DNA from 4 places in the Bacillus sp. UNC322MFChir4.1 genome. Region 2 is predicted to be linked to each of the others. Evidence: riboswitches for the same ligand, from Rfam matches in the RefSeq annotation. Region 2 holds a riboswitch; each other region holds the start of a gene.
What was found. Region 2 has a riboswitch for lysine ahead of lysA (diaminopimelate decarboxylase). Riboswitches for the same ligand answer to the same signal wherever they lie in the genome.

Region 1 (3,217 bases), on a different contig from region 2:
TCCAATTAATATGATATTTAACGTAATCGGATTAAAAGGCTGCATAAAACTAGTGATATTCGCAAGTGCCGCCGTAGCTGTCAATATTAATAATATAAAAATATGAAGAAAAAATAATTTCTGTTTTTGGAACGGTAACAACCAGGTCACTCCAAACACAATCTCCAAAAATCCAATTATTTTAATTATCAAATGATTATAACTTTCCGAACCAATAGCATTAGAAAGCATCTGCACCTCTTCTGGATGAGTAAATAAAATTTTCGGAACTAGCCCTTGATAAATCCATACAAAAGATAGAAAAATACAAATCAAATAATATGTAACAGCTCTTTTTAATAATAATCGTGGATGAAACCCTTTTTCTAACCACAATTTCAAGGCATCAAAACTCCAAGCAGTTGCCCACCCTAACAATGGACGAAACATGTATAAATCTATAACTCTTCCTATACCTCCAAACCTCGTTTCATAATCATACTGCGTTTCAAAACGAACTTTTTGTTCATTCGGTGTATACTTCCAGTAGCCTCTCCCTATGGAAATTAGCGAAAGTTTACTATCCGTCCAAAATTTCAATGACGAAATGCGTTCTCCGCCTTCTTTTCGTAATTCTCCTACTGATTCTCCTTCTCCCGCAATTTCTAATCCGAAACCAATTTTTGTTTTATACAAAAAACGCTGTGGTTCACCTTCGTTTTTCTCTAAATACGATATTTCTGTAAACCGTACATCCCATTCAGTATGTATCTTTGGATCTTGTGTATATTCCCAAAGGTCACCCATTGTAGTTTCTATTTCTGTTTGTACATAAATAGGATTTTGTTCTTTCATTCACACCCCTCCATTCCTATGTTAAATATTGTAACATCTAACATTTTATATCATTTTTATTCCCTTTATAATATTTTAAAAATTAAAAATATTTATAACCTACTTGATTTCTCTCAACATTTTAATTACTATGGAACAAATGTTACCAATAACTTCATACAACCAATTACTCTCGCCTAATGACGTGAGATAGAGGTCGCAACTTTTATGAGTATTCTATAGGAGACACAGAGATTGTCAGTGAATGTAGATGAAAGGAAAAGTTGCCGAAATGTATATGTGCCTCTGAGCATATACATTGGGGCTGTTTTCAAATAGAAACAGAACTGTCATATATACAGCGGTGTATATATGAAGAGCTATCTACAAAAAAGAGAAATCATGTTTTTATGATTATCTTCTTTTTTGGCGGTTTTTTTATTAGCTCCGTATTCTGTTTCCCTTTTCCTGTAACAGCACCATCCTCACCTATTTGAGATGGTGTTTTTTATTTACTTTTTTACAGGAGTAAAAGGGATCTATATTTCCCATCTTATGTTTGACAACATTTTTTCCTAATTTACCTATATTAACTTGAAAGAGGGCACTTATCATGGAAATTATTGTTCAAAAATTTGGCGGTACATCTGTCGGAAACATCGAACGGATTCAACATGTTGCCGATTTAATCATTGAAGAATATGAAAAAGGACATGGGATTGTAGCGGTTGTTTCAGCAATGGGACATAGTACAGATGAACTCGTCTCTTTAGCTGCTAGTATTACAGATCAACCGAGCAAACGTGAAATGGACATGTTACTTACAACAGGTGAGCAAATTTCAATTTCCTTATTAACAATGGCTTTGCAAACGAAAGGGTACGAGGCAATTTCACTCATAGGTTGGCAAGCTGGTATTACAACAGAATCCGTACATGGCAGTGCTAGAATTACCGATATAAATACAGAGCGGATTCAATCTTATGTACAAAAAGGAACGATTGTCGTTGTAGCCGGTTTTCAAGGCTTAAGCGCAGAACAAGAAATCACAACACTTGGCCGCGGTGGTTCTGATACAACTGCTGTTGCGTTAGCGGCAGCATTACAAGCAAAAAAATGTGATATTTATACTGATGTAACAGGTGTTTACACAACTGATCCTCGCGTTGTAAAAAATGCTTATAAATTAGATGAAATTTCCTATGATGAAATGTTAGAACTTGCAAATTTAGGTGCTGGCGTACTTCACCCAAGAGCCGTCGAATTCGCCAAAAACCATAACGTTATATTAGAAGTTCGTTCAAGCATGGCACAAGAAAATGGAACAATCGTAAGGGGAGAATGTAACATGGAACAACAATCAATCGTAAAAGGCATTGCATTTGAAGATAATATTACACGTATAACAACGAAAGGCTTACAACCAGGAAAACTTTCCGCAGTCTTCTCTACATTGGCAAATGCGCATATTAATGTAGATATTATTATTCAAAGTATTACAAATGAAGGAACTGTACATTTGTCCTTCTCTATACATTCAAATGACTTAAAGGAAACATTAGTAGTTTTAGAAGAAAATCGTGAATCAATGCAATATGAATCTGTAGAGTATGAAAACCACCTAGCAAAAGTATCAATCGTTGGATCGGGTATGGTATCTAATCCAGGTGTCGCCGCGAAAATGTTCTCCACATTACAAGAAGAAGATATTCACATTAAAATGGTCAGTACATCAGAAATTAAAGTATCTGTCGTAATCGACCGCCTTCATTTAGTAAAAGGTGTCGAAGCGCTTCATGAATCATTTATGGCAAAAGTTGAACCGTTTGTATCAATTAATTAAAAAACAAAGAGCTGATTTCCCAAAGCATCTATGTGACTTTTGGAAATCGGCTCCTTCTTACATATCCACCGATATATCGGCAGAAATGGTACATTTATCGGCGCTTTTCACAATATATCGATCGTTTCTTAAAATATATCGACGATTCGACACGGTATAAAGTTCCTTCGGCAACATTTAACACAAGAACTGTCTAGCCCTTGAAGTTGAATCTTTTTAAAACAAGTGAATGTTTTGTTTTTTGCACGCTTCACGCATTTCATCTGGCCATACAGAAGACTGCACTTCACCGATATGTGCTTTACGTAAAAAGTACATGCACATTCTCGATTGTCCGATTCCACCACCAATTGTTAGCGGCAGTACATCTTCTAAAATCCCTTTATGGAAATCGTACTCACGTTTGAAATCTTCTCCTGCTATTGTTAATTGTTCATCAAGAGATTTCCTGTCAACGCGAATCCCCATAGAAGATAACTCAAATGAAGATTGCAGTACTGGATGCCAGAATAAAATATCTCCGTTCAACTTCCAATCATCATAGTCCGATGCGCGTCCATC
Region 2 (3,217 bases):
ATCAAAAGCTAATTTGTATACAATAAATGTTTTGATCCATAATAGAACGACTGCTAAGAGAGCGAATCGTACTTTTGGAAACAAGCGTTGCATCATATTTGGTTCCTCCTACTACCTATAAGTAACCGTCTTTTTTTATGTATATAACCGGTTACATCTCTCTATATTTTTTTACTATGTGTACTATTATATAAAAACATAGTGAATTTGTGGATGCTTTTCTCATAATTGGGTAGAAAAAGGGAAGATGGATAAAATAATGTCATCTTTGGAAATGTGGAGGAGTACTATGAGGAAAATAAGTTGTTTTATATTGAGTTGCTTCATTTTACTTGGAAACCCAGCTCCTTTTTTGGCTGAACATGAACCATTATTATTAGAAGATGCCCTTTATTCGGTGCTGTTTCCGAGAATAAATGAAGCGATTCAAAAGTATTATGGGAAGCAAAAGCCATATGAGTGCCCGAAAATCATTAGTATGAAAAAAATGTACAGCGGTACATATTTGTTCCGTGCTTCTATTGAAATCATTAAATATGAGCCAGGAGTAGGAGGGAAAAAACTTCCGCCATTTGAAAAAGTAACAATCACGTTTGAAAATGATGAGGGGGAATGGTCCGTGAAGAATATAGATGTGAAGCGCTTACCAGATAATACAAAAATAAATTGTCGTAAACCAGTATGAAAAAAGTATTTGACAAATAAATCAGTCATTTGCTATTGTTAATAGCAATAAAAAGATGCTTGAAAATTAAATAGACTTACCTCATCTACACTCAAAGGTAGAGGCCGCGATAATCAAGAGTAAGCTATAGGAAATATAGTGGGATTCATGATTATAGTCTGAAAGGGATTATCGCCGAAATATATGAATAGCCACTTTATTCATATATTGGGACTGCATTGAATAAATGTAGTACTGTCATAAGTTTTTGACTTATGGAGAGCTATTTGGAGATGTTTGATGCGGTTTCTTATTTGAGAAAATAACAACAAGTTTATTTTTTCATCATATATTCTTCCAATAAGAAACGCGTGTGAACATTGTTCCGCGCGTTTTTTGTTTACCTTATTTGGAATAATATGAACAAATAAGGGACGTCATATATACAAGTTAGAAACCTCCTTTCTTTTTAATGGATGTCAAGAGCATCTGGCCGCGTATAGAAACGATCAGAACCTTTTCTTACCACATGCAGTGTTTAAAACAAAAGGAGGAAGCAAGTAGCGATCATGTTGTATGCTGCATAACAGTGACTTATCTGTCAAAAAATTAAAATGGATATATATATGGTTTTGAGAAAAAAAGGGAGGAATTCACATGTATTTACACGGCACAAGCCGCATTAATGAGCAAGGACATTTAGAAATTGGGGGATGCGATGCTACTGAACTTACAGCGACATATGGAACACCTCTTTATGTATATGATGAAGCAGCAATTCGTGAGAAATGTCGTGCATTTCATCGTGCTTTTAGAGAGAGTGGGTTCTCTTATCAAGTAGCATATGCAAGCAAAGCGTTCTTGTGCATGGAAATGTGCCGACTAGCTGCAGAAGAAAATATGTCGCTTGATGTTGTGTCTAGCGGAGAGTTATATACGGCGCTGCAAGCAGGATTTCCGGCTGAACGTATCCATTTCCATGGCAATAATAAAACAGAAGAAGAGATAAGAATGGCGCTAGAAGCTAACATTGGGTGTTTCGTTGTAGATAATTTTTTGGAACTAGAAATATTGCATGATTTGGCAAAAGAATACGGAAAAGTTGTCAGTGTTCTACTTCGTGTGACTCCAGGAGTAGAAGCGCATACACATGAATATATTACAACAGGTCAAGATGATTCCAAGTTTGGTTTTGGTATTTCAACGGGGCATGCATTACAAGCAATGAAAAGTGCATTAGAAAAATCAAATTACCATGTGTTAGGAATTCATTCTCATATTGGATCGCAAATTTTTGAAACAGCAGGATTTGTTCGTGCAATTGAAGTGCTTCACAAATTTTTAGAATTAGTGAGAAAAGAAACGGATTACGTAGCTCCCGTATTAAATGTAGGCGGTGGCTTTGGAATTCGTTATACGGAAGGAGATACCCCGCTTGCTCTTGGTGATTATGTGCAAGCTGTAACAGATGCAGTACGCGAGCAGTTTACAGCTTATGGATACCCACTGCCAGAAATTTGGGTAGAACCAGGTCGTAGTATTGTTGGTGATGCAGGAACAACTTTGTACACAGTGGGTGCAACTAAAGATATTCCAGGCATTCGCAAGTACGTATCGGTTGATGGGGGTATGACAGATAACCTTCGACCAGCACTTTACGGAGCTCGTTATGAAGCATTGCTAGCAAACCGAGCAAATGAATCTGCCGAAGAAGTGGTTTCCATTGCAGGGAAGTGTTGTGAAAGCGGCGATATGCTCATTTGGGATGTCGCGCTCCCAAAAGTTGTTTCTTGTGATCTCTTGGCTATTTCTTGTACAGGGGCATATGGTTATTCCATGGCGAATAATTATAATCGTATTCGTCGACCAGCAGTTGTGTTTGTGAAAAGTGGAAAATCTCATGTTGTTGTTGAGAGAGAATCGTATGAGAATATTATCGGGAACGATCGCATACGTATAAAGGAATTTGTATAAAATGAAACTTCTATCAATGACGACTTCATCCCGCTACTGATGGTTAGCCCAAGAAGGAGTTTTTTAGGTGAATAACTCCTTCTTCTTAAAAAAATAAATTTTATCGGAAAACTAGGATTGAAAAAATTCAGAATTGTGTTAAAGTGAAGATATAATTAAATTCTTATCAAGAGCGGCGGAGGGAACTGGCCCGAAGAAGCCCGGCAACCTACTTTATAAAAGTAAGGTGCTACTTCCAGCAAAATGGAATCCATTTTGGAAGATAAGGTAGATACGTTACCGGAACAGTCTTTTCGAAATGGGAAAGATTTTTTTTATGAAAAAAGGGGGGCTGTTCATGGGGAGACGCGAACAATTTGAGGAAGTAGCAAGTAAGATTCAAGCGATGCTTGCTGATATGAAATATGGTTCAATTACAATTGTTGTGCAAGATGGTAAAGTGATTCAACTTGAAAAAAGTGAAAAAGTACGTTTGAAATAAGCATGCTGACTAGAAAAACTAGAGGCGGCTTTAATCTATTAAAAATAGATTAAAGCCGCCTTTTTATATGATTTATATGTAGGAGGAGAACGATGTTA
Region 3 (3,217 bases), on a different contig from region 2:
CCTTCTTTTTTCATCCGATTCACTCCACTCAATAAAAAACGGAAATCTAGGACCGCCTTCTTCTTGTTCAATAAATAACATCTTCCACCTTAAGAGAGTTCCGCCATCCCTCATACGTTTACCTTCCAATGGACCGTTTATTCGAAAACCCTTTTCCACCAGCCTTTTAGCAAGCTCTTCCATATGTTCTGTGCGCAGCGCAATTTGAAGCATTCCTTCTCCTGTTTGCAACTTATGAACAACTTGTTGAATAAGAGGATTCTCCGCTCGGTTTGCAACCTTTTGATTTTGCACTGCTAAAAACTCAATATATGCTAAATCAAAATAACATAAACTATTGTGGGTTCCCCAATTCGTATGCTCCCCTCCTAGAACTACATGAAATCCATGTAGTTTCATTTGGTCTATCGCCTCAGCTGGAGAGCATCTAACTACATGAACAAGATGATCAAACTGTAACATCTCCTCACCCCATACTTTTGTCCTTTTTGTACATTACACTTCAATTCTTTCTTGTGACTTAAAATTACAAAGACTCTGTCAACTTATGTTTATTATAATGAAAAAATTATGCTAATTGGAAGAATAAAGGATTTTTTCTAGAAAGAGCATTCTATATTCTTCTTAGTAATAAAAATTTCATCTCAATAGATTTGTCGAAAAATATTTGTCTGAATTTTCTATTAATTTTGAAGGATTTTTCGAAACATTTTACGAAACCATTGTATAACCTTTTTTATTAGGAGGTTATTTCATACATACTTTTTTTAGGACGGGATGAATTTTGAAAGCGCTTTTCTAAAATAGCCATTTATTTCTATAAAAAAGTCCTTGCACTATTTTCAGAAAATCATTACAATTGCCATATATTAAAAATCATAGTAATAGAAAAATCCTCATCAATCCGATGAGGTAGAGGTTGCGGCTTTTATTAGTAATCTAGACGAGACACAGAGAACGTCAATAACTCTAGATAAAAGGAAAAGCTGCCGAAGTTTATACTTCTTCTCTGGAAGTATATGCTGGGGCTGTTTTCGAATAGGAACAGAACTGTCACGTTTACAAAATTACCGTGTAAACGTGGGGCGCTATCTTAACGGAAGGTATGATGGGGTGGCTATTTTTGAAATGCTCCGCTAAAGTCCTTTGGCGGTTTTTTTTATTCCCCCCGCTCCTTCCTATCTTACAAGAAAAGGAGTGTTGAACATGAACGGCGCAACTACTAACGTTACCTCTACAACTTCAAAACAATCTGCACAAACATCTAATGAACTACGACGCGGATTGAAATCTCGCCATCTTACAATGATTTCACTTGGTGGTACAATTGGAACAGGTTTATTCCTAGCAAGCGGTGGTGTTGTCCATACAGCTGGTCCTGGTGGTGCTCTCGTCGCCTATGCTGCAATTGGTATTATGGTATATTTTTTAATGACAAGCTTAGCAGAATTAGCATCCTACATGCCTGTAGCAGGATCATTTAGCACCTATGCAACAAGGTTTGTTGATCCATCACTTGGATTCGCATTAGGTTGGAACTACTGGTATAACTGGGCTATCACAATTGCTGCTGAACTCTCTGCAGTTACATTAATTATGAAATTTTGGTTTCCTAATACGCCTTCCTTACTTTGGAGTGCAATTTGTTTAGCTATTATGTTTCTTTTAAATTATTTATCAGTTAAAGGATTTGGCGAAGCGGAATATTGGTTTGCACTTATAAAAGTTGTAACTGTTATCGCCTTTTTAATTGTCGGATTTCTTATGATTTTCGGTATTATGGGCGGAGAACCTGTTGGTTTTAAAAACTTCACAGTTGCAGATGCACCGTTTAACGGCGGCTTCATGGCAATTATCGGTGTATTTATGGCAGCTGGATTCTCATTCCAAGGAACAGAATTATTAGGAGTTGCAGCTGGCGAAACTGAAGATCCACAGCGTAACATCCCAAAAGCAATTCGCAGCATCTTTTGGCGAATTCTATTATTCTATATTTTTGCAATTCTCGTAATCGGTTTATTAATCCCTTATACAAACGAAAACCTTGCAGCAAGTGATATAACAGTAAGTCCATTTACACTTGTATTTGAAAAAGCGGGGATTGCTTTTGCAGCATCAGTAATGAACGCGGTTATTTTAACAGCTGTTTTATCTGCAGGTAACTCTGGTATGTATGCATCAGCACGTATGCTCTGGGATTTAGCAAACCAAGGTAAAGCACCTAAATTTTTAGGGAAATTAAATAGTCGCGGCGTACCAGTAAATGCATTGATTGCAACATCATTAGTTGGATGTGCTGCTTTCTTAGCTTCTTTATTCGGTGATGGTGTTGTATATGTATGGCTATTAAATGCCTCTGGTATGTCAGGTTTCATCGCTTGGATCGGAATTGCAATTAGTCACTATCGTTTCCGAAAAGCATATATTGCACAAGGAAAAGACTTAAATGACTTACCATATAAAGCAAAATGGTTCCCATTCGGCCCTATCTTTGCATTTGCATTATGCTTAATCGTTATTCTTGGTCAAAACTACGGTGCATTTATGGGCGAGTCTATCGATTGGAACGGTGTACTCGTTTCATATATTGGCTTACCTCTTTTCTTAATACTTTGGTTAGGCTATAAATTTACAAAGAAAACAAAGGTTATCCCATTAGATAAATGTGAGCTTTAACAACCAAAACCTATCAACTTCTGTTGGTAGGTTTTCTCGTGTTACTGTATATATGTTTTTAGGCAAACGATGGCATCTAGCGTGTATAGAAACGCTCAAGGACTTCTCCTTCCACATGCAATGTCTACAACAAAGGGAAAAAGTAAGTAGCGGTCACTTCTTGTTTTACATGCCATTAACTAATATATTGAAAAATCAAAATTAGATTTATATATTATTGTTTCTTTGTTAAAATAGGTGTTTAGGAAAGGAACGTGATCATATGAATATTCGTGTTACAAATACAACAAAAGAACAATTGCTACAAAACAAAAATAAAATCATTGTTAGAATAAAAGGAAGTATCGGAAACACTTGTACTGTCTATGTAAACATAGATTTAATAGTTGATAAATACAATGCAAATGATGTTGTATTTGAAGATGATCAGCTCGTTATTCAAATGGACGATTTTACAAAAGATTATATCGGAAATACAATGACGCTAGACTACAATACAGGATTTAAAATTACAACACCAAGTGAAACGATTGTTTATGGT
Region 4 (3,217 bases), on a different contig from region 2:
ACGGCTAAACACATAAGAAGTGAGCGGTTTAGAATAATTGCGAATATGACTAACGTGAGGGACATGAGTAGAAAGGGAAGAAATACTATCATTTCTATATCTAAGTAAAGGTTGCGAATAAACACAATTAAATTGAAAGCGCATCCTAAAATCCCAAATAAATACCCTACAATATGTACAACACTTCTCTTTTTAAAAATTTGTAACATGTTGCCAATACTCCTTATTCCTTTTTCTGTTATTTTATCATATACACATCACGATATTGTGGGTAAATTTGGAAAAGTTTTTTGATTTAACACTGCGTGTGGCAGAAAAAGAACATAGCCAGATCCTCTTGTCTACCCTAAAAAAGTGGGTTTATGTCTTTGTATGCATACAAAAAAGCAAGCCACCCTTAGGCAACTTGCTCGCTTTGTTTCTCTTTTTTCTCATCGCGTTTCATTAATGGATAAAATGCAAATCCGACAACAAATAATCCAATCCCAAGCAGGAATGTTTTCATATCAGCGGATCCTGTTTTAATAACCCATAATGCATAAATAAGTGCAATCGCCGCAATGATTCCATCTATGATGCGAGAGCCTTTTTGATTTTCGTATGTTTCACCTGTCATTACGAGTTTCAGCTGGAAGATTGGTGAAACGAGATATGGAATTAAGTATGCTAGCGTTGAAACGGTAATTACAAATGTATACGCTTCGGCAATTGTGCCTGATAGTGTTGAGAATAGGAACACTTGCGACATAATATTTGTGATACGAAGCGAATAAATTGGGCTTCCTTTTTTATTTGTTTTTGTAAAGAAAGAGGGGAAGAACCCTTCTTTTGCAGCTTGATATGGTACTTCTGAGCTTAATAAGACCCAACCAAGAATAGATCCAAATAAAGAAGTAAGTGCAAGCAATGCCATTAGTTTTCCACCGCCATGACCCATAGCTGCGGCTAAGGCATCTGCTAATGGTCGTTCAGATGCTTGCAGTTTATCGATATGAAGAACGCCCATTGTTAAGATTGTAATTCCTAAGTAAATACCAACTGTTAATAATAAACCAGCAACAGTTGCGTGTTTTACTGTTTTTGGTGAAACAGCACGGTTTGATAATAAGACAGCTGACTCGATGCCGATAAAGGCCCAAAGTGTTGTTAAGGCAGCTAAGTTTACTTGTGATAATAGTCCGTGTGAAATGCCTTCTTTATCAATAATCGGTGTATACCATTGTCCAAATTTAGATGCTTGGAAGGCAAATAACGTGACAACGATGAAGAGAAGGAATCCTGTTACTTTCGTTGTTGTTGCGAGGAAGTTTAGTTTCCCAGCGCCGTTTATGCCGTTCGTTAAAATCATATGCGTCCCCCATAGTAAAAGGGTACAAATAGAGAACGTAATTAGTTTTCCGACTTCAATGTCAAACGCTCCGATTGTAAATAATACACGTGTATCTTTCATAATTGGGAAAAAGAGCGATAAATAACCAGCAAATGATGTAATGATTGCTACGTTACTTGCCCAGTTTGCAACCCAGTAGCCCCATACGATGCTAAAACCCGCCATTTTTTTCGTTTTTTGTGAAGAAAAGAGCGCATAAGCATGACTTTGCGGACCTGTCGTTAAATCAGGGCGACGAATTGCTAAATTACCGAAAACAAGTGCTAGCATTAACACGCCAAACCCTGTTGTTAACCAAGCTAATGTAACCCCAAGAGGGCTAGCCGTTTGTGCTAATGTACTCGGAACCATGAAAATACCTGCTCCGACCATATTTCCAACTACAAATGCAGTGAGTACCCAAAAGCCCCATTTTTTTTGTTGCATAGAAACTACCTCCAAAATTAGTATAACCAAGTCAAGCGAGGAGATATGTATGTGTTTGAAGTTCCAAACAAAACAAAAAAGCGCGTATATGCTCACGCGCTCCTTAATCTTATTAAGAAACCCACGGACATATCTCTCGATAGCTCTCCACAAGCAAAAAGCTTGTGACAGTCCTGCACTTATTCAATGCAGACCCAGCAAGAAAGCGTTGTGGATACTTCTTACTTCGGCAATGATTCCTTTTTGATTTGTTCAGCGATGCCACACATCTCCCAAATCGTACTATTAATCATTGCAACCTCTACCTCACCGAGATACGAATGAGGATTTATATATATAGTTAACATAACCAAGGGTAACAAATGGATTTTTATTCGTCAATGCAAATGATTATAATCGGATGATTGTGAGAATAGAGTATGTTTTAAATAATGAAACAACTTCTGGATTTGCATCATACAATATGTATATAAAAGAAGGGAAAAGTGCAACATCTATCATGTGGAGCACTTTATTTCCTCAAAACTTTGAGGTAGGGATAAGCGGATGGAGAGCTGGTTTAAGAGAAACTGCTTTATATGTGGAAAGGGAATGGATACGTGTGAAAAACCGAATCCAATAGAGGAGTTAAAAAAACAAAATGAAGAACTCGCAGCTTCTTTAGAACAGTGTATGAGGTTACTCTATAATATACAAAAGAATGTAAGTAAAAAAGCAGAAAAGAGTGCATTGCCTCCTCTTTTTTCATTAGGAGATAAGATAGAAATATTTGACGGAGAAAATAGTATAGAAGGTATCTTTATTGAGTGTACAAATGAATGGTTATATTGGATTAACGTAGATTATGACTTAACCATTAGTCATATAAAAAGTGTAAAGCGTATTATAAAAAAAGAGTCTATTCAAAAAGGGTATGTATAACACTTTCTGAATAGGCTTAGTATCTTTTTGTGAGAGGGTTAAATCATTTTATAGGAATTAGGAAACTTTACGAATGCTAATTGTATCTAAACTTGTAACGTTGATATTTGCATTGTTATCAACCCAAACTAAGAAGTTGTTATCTACGCGAATGAAAACACCTCGGCCGTCAATTTCACGTCCTGCTGAGAACACGCGAATTTTGTCGCCTTCTACTAAACCATTTAATGTGATTGCCATAAGGCCGCCTCCCCTCTATTAGAAGTTAATATAATATATGAAAATGATAGAGAGTGTGTGCGATAGGAATGTAGTACAAGCAACCATTTTTATAGAATTACATTCAATACTAGTAACTACTCAGTCATATGAAAAGTGTAAAGTGTATTATAAAAAAAGAGTCTACTCAAAAAGGGTATGTATAACACCTTTTGAATAGACTCAGCGTCTTCTTGTGAAAGAGTTAAATAGTGTCATAGG

Region 1: it holds a riboswitch for lysine, as region 2 does, so the genes downstream of both, BR72_RS10365 (aspartate kinase) here and lysA (diaminopimelate decarboxylase) in region 2, are expected to answer to the same signal.
Region 3: it holds a riboswitch for lysine, as region 2 does, so the genes downstream of both, BR72_RS14470 (amino acid permease) here and lysA (diaminopimelate decarboxylase) in region 2, are expected to answer to the same signal.
Region 4: it holds a riboswitch for lysine, as region 2 does, so the genes downstream of both, BR72_RS14315 (amino acid permease) here and lysA (diaminopimelate decarboxylase) in region 2, are expected to answer to the same signal.

Annotation. Positions count from the first base shown of each region.
Region 1 covers NZ_JQKQ01000023.1:38,763-41,979, forward strand. Annotated here, with positions in the region: gene BR72_RS10360 (DoxX-like family protein) at 1-834, opposite strand, end outside; lysine riboswitch at 1,017-1,204, shown strand; gene BR72_RS10365 (aspartate kinase) at 1,427-2,656, shown strand; gene asnA (aspartate--ammonia ligase) at 2,873-3,217, opposite strand, start outside.
Region 2 covers NZ_KN050809.1:186,187-189,403, reverse strand. Annotated here, with positions in the region: gene BR72_RS18200 (LTA synthase family protein) at 1-96, opposite strand, end outside; gene BR72_RS18195 (DUF3888 domain-containing protein) at 290-685, shown strand; lysine riboswitch at 776-958, shown strand; gene lysA (diaminopimelate decarboxylase) at 1,322-2,638, shown strand; SAM riboswitch class I at 2,799-2,907, shown strand; gene BR72_RS25845 (YezD family protein) at 2,976-3,119, shown strand; gene BR72_RS18185 (phosphoadenylyl-sulfate reductase) at 3,212-3,217, shown strand, end outside.
Region 3 covers NZ_JQKQ01000037.1:23,079-26,295, forward strand. Annotated here, with positions in the region: gene BR72_RS14465 (VOC family protein) at 1-462, opposite strand, end outside; lysine riboswitch at 906-1,099, shown strand; gene BR72_RS14470 (amino acid permease) at 1,207-2,676, shown strand; gene BR72_RS14475 (iron-sulfur cluster biosynthesis family protein) at 2,939-3,217, shown strand, end outside.
Region 4 covers NZ_JQKQ01000036.1:37,429-40,645, reverse strand. Annotated here, with positions in the region: gene BR72_RS14315 (amino acid permease) at 398-1,816, opposite strand; lysine riboswitch at 1,949-2,128, opposite strand; gene BR72_RS14305 (hypothetical protein) at 2,408-2,737, shown strand; gene BR72_RS14300 (hypothetical protein) at 2,795-2,977, opposite strand.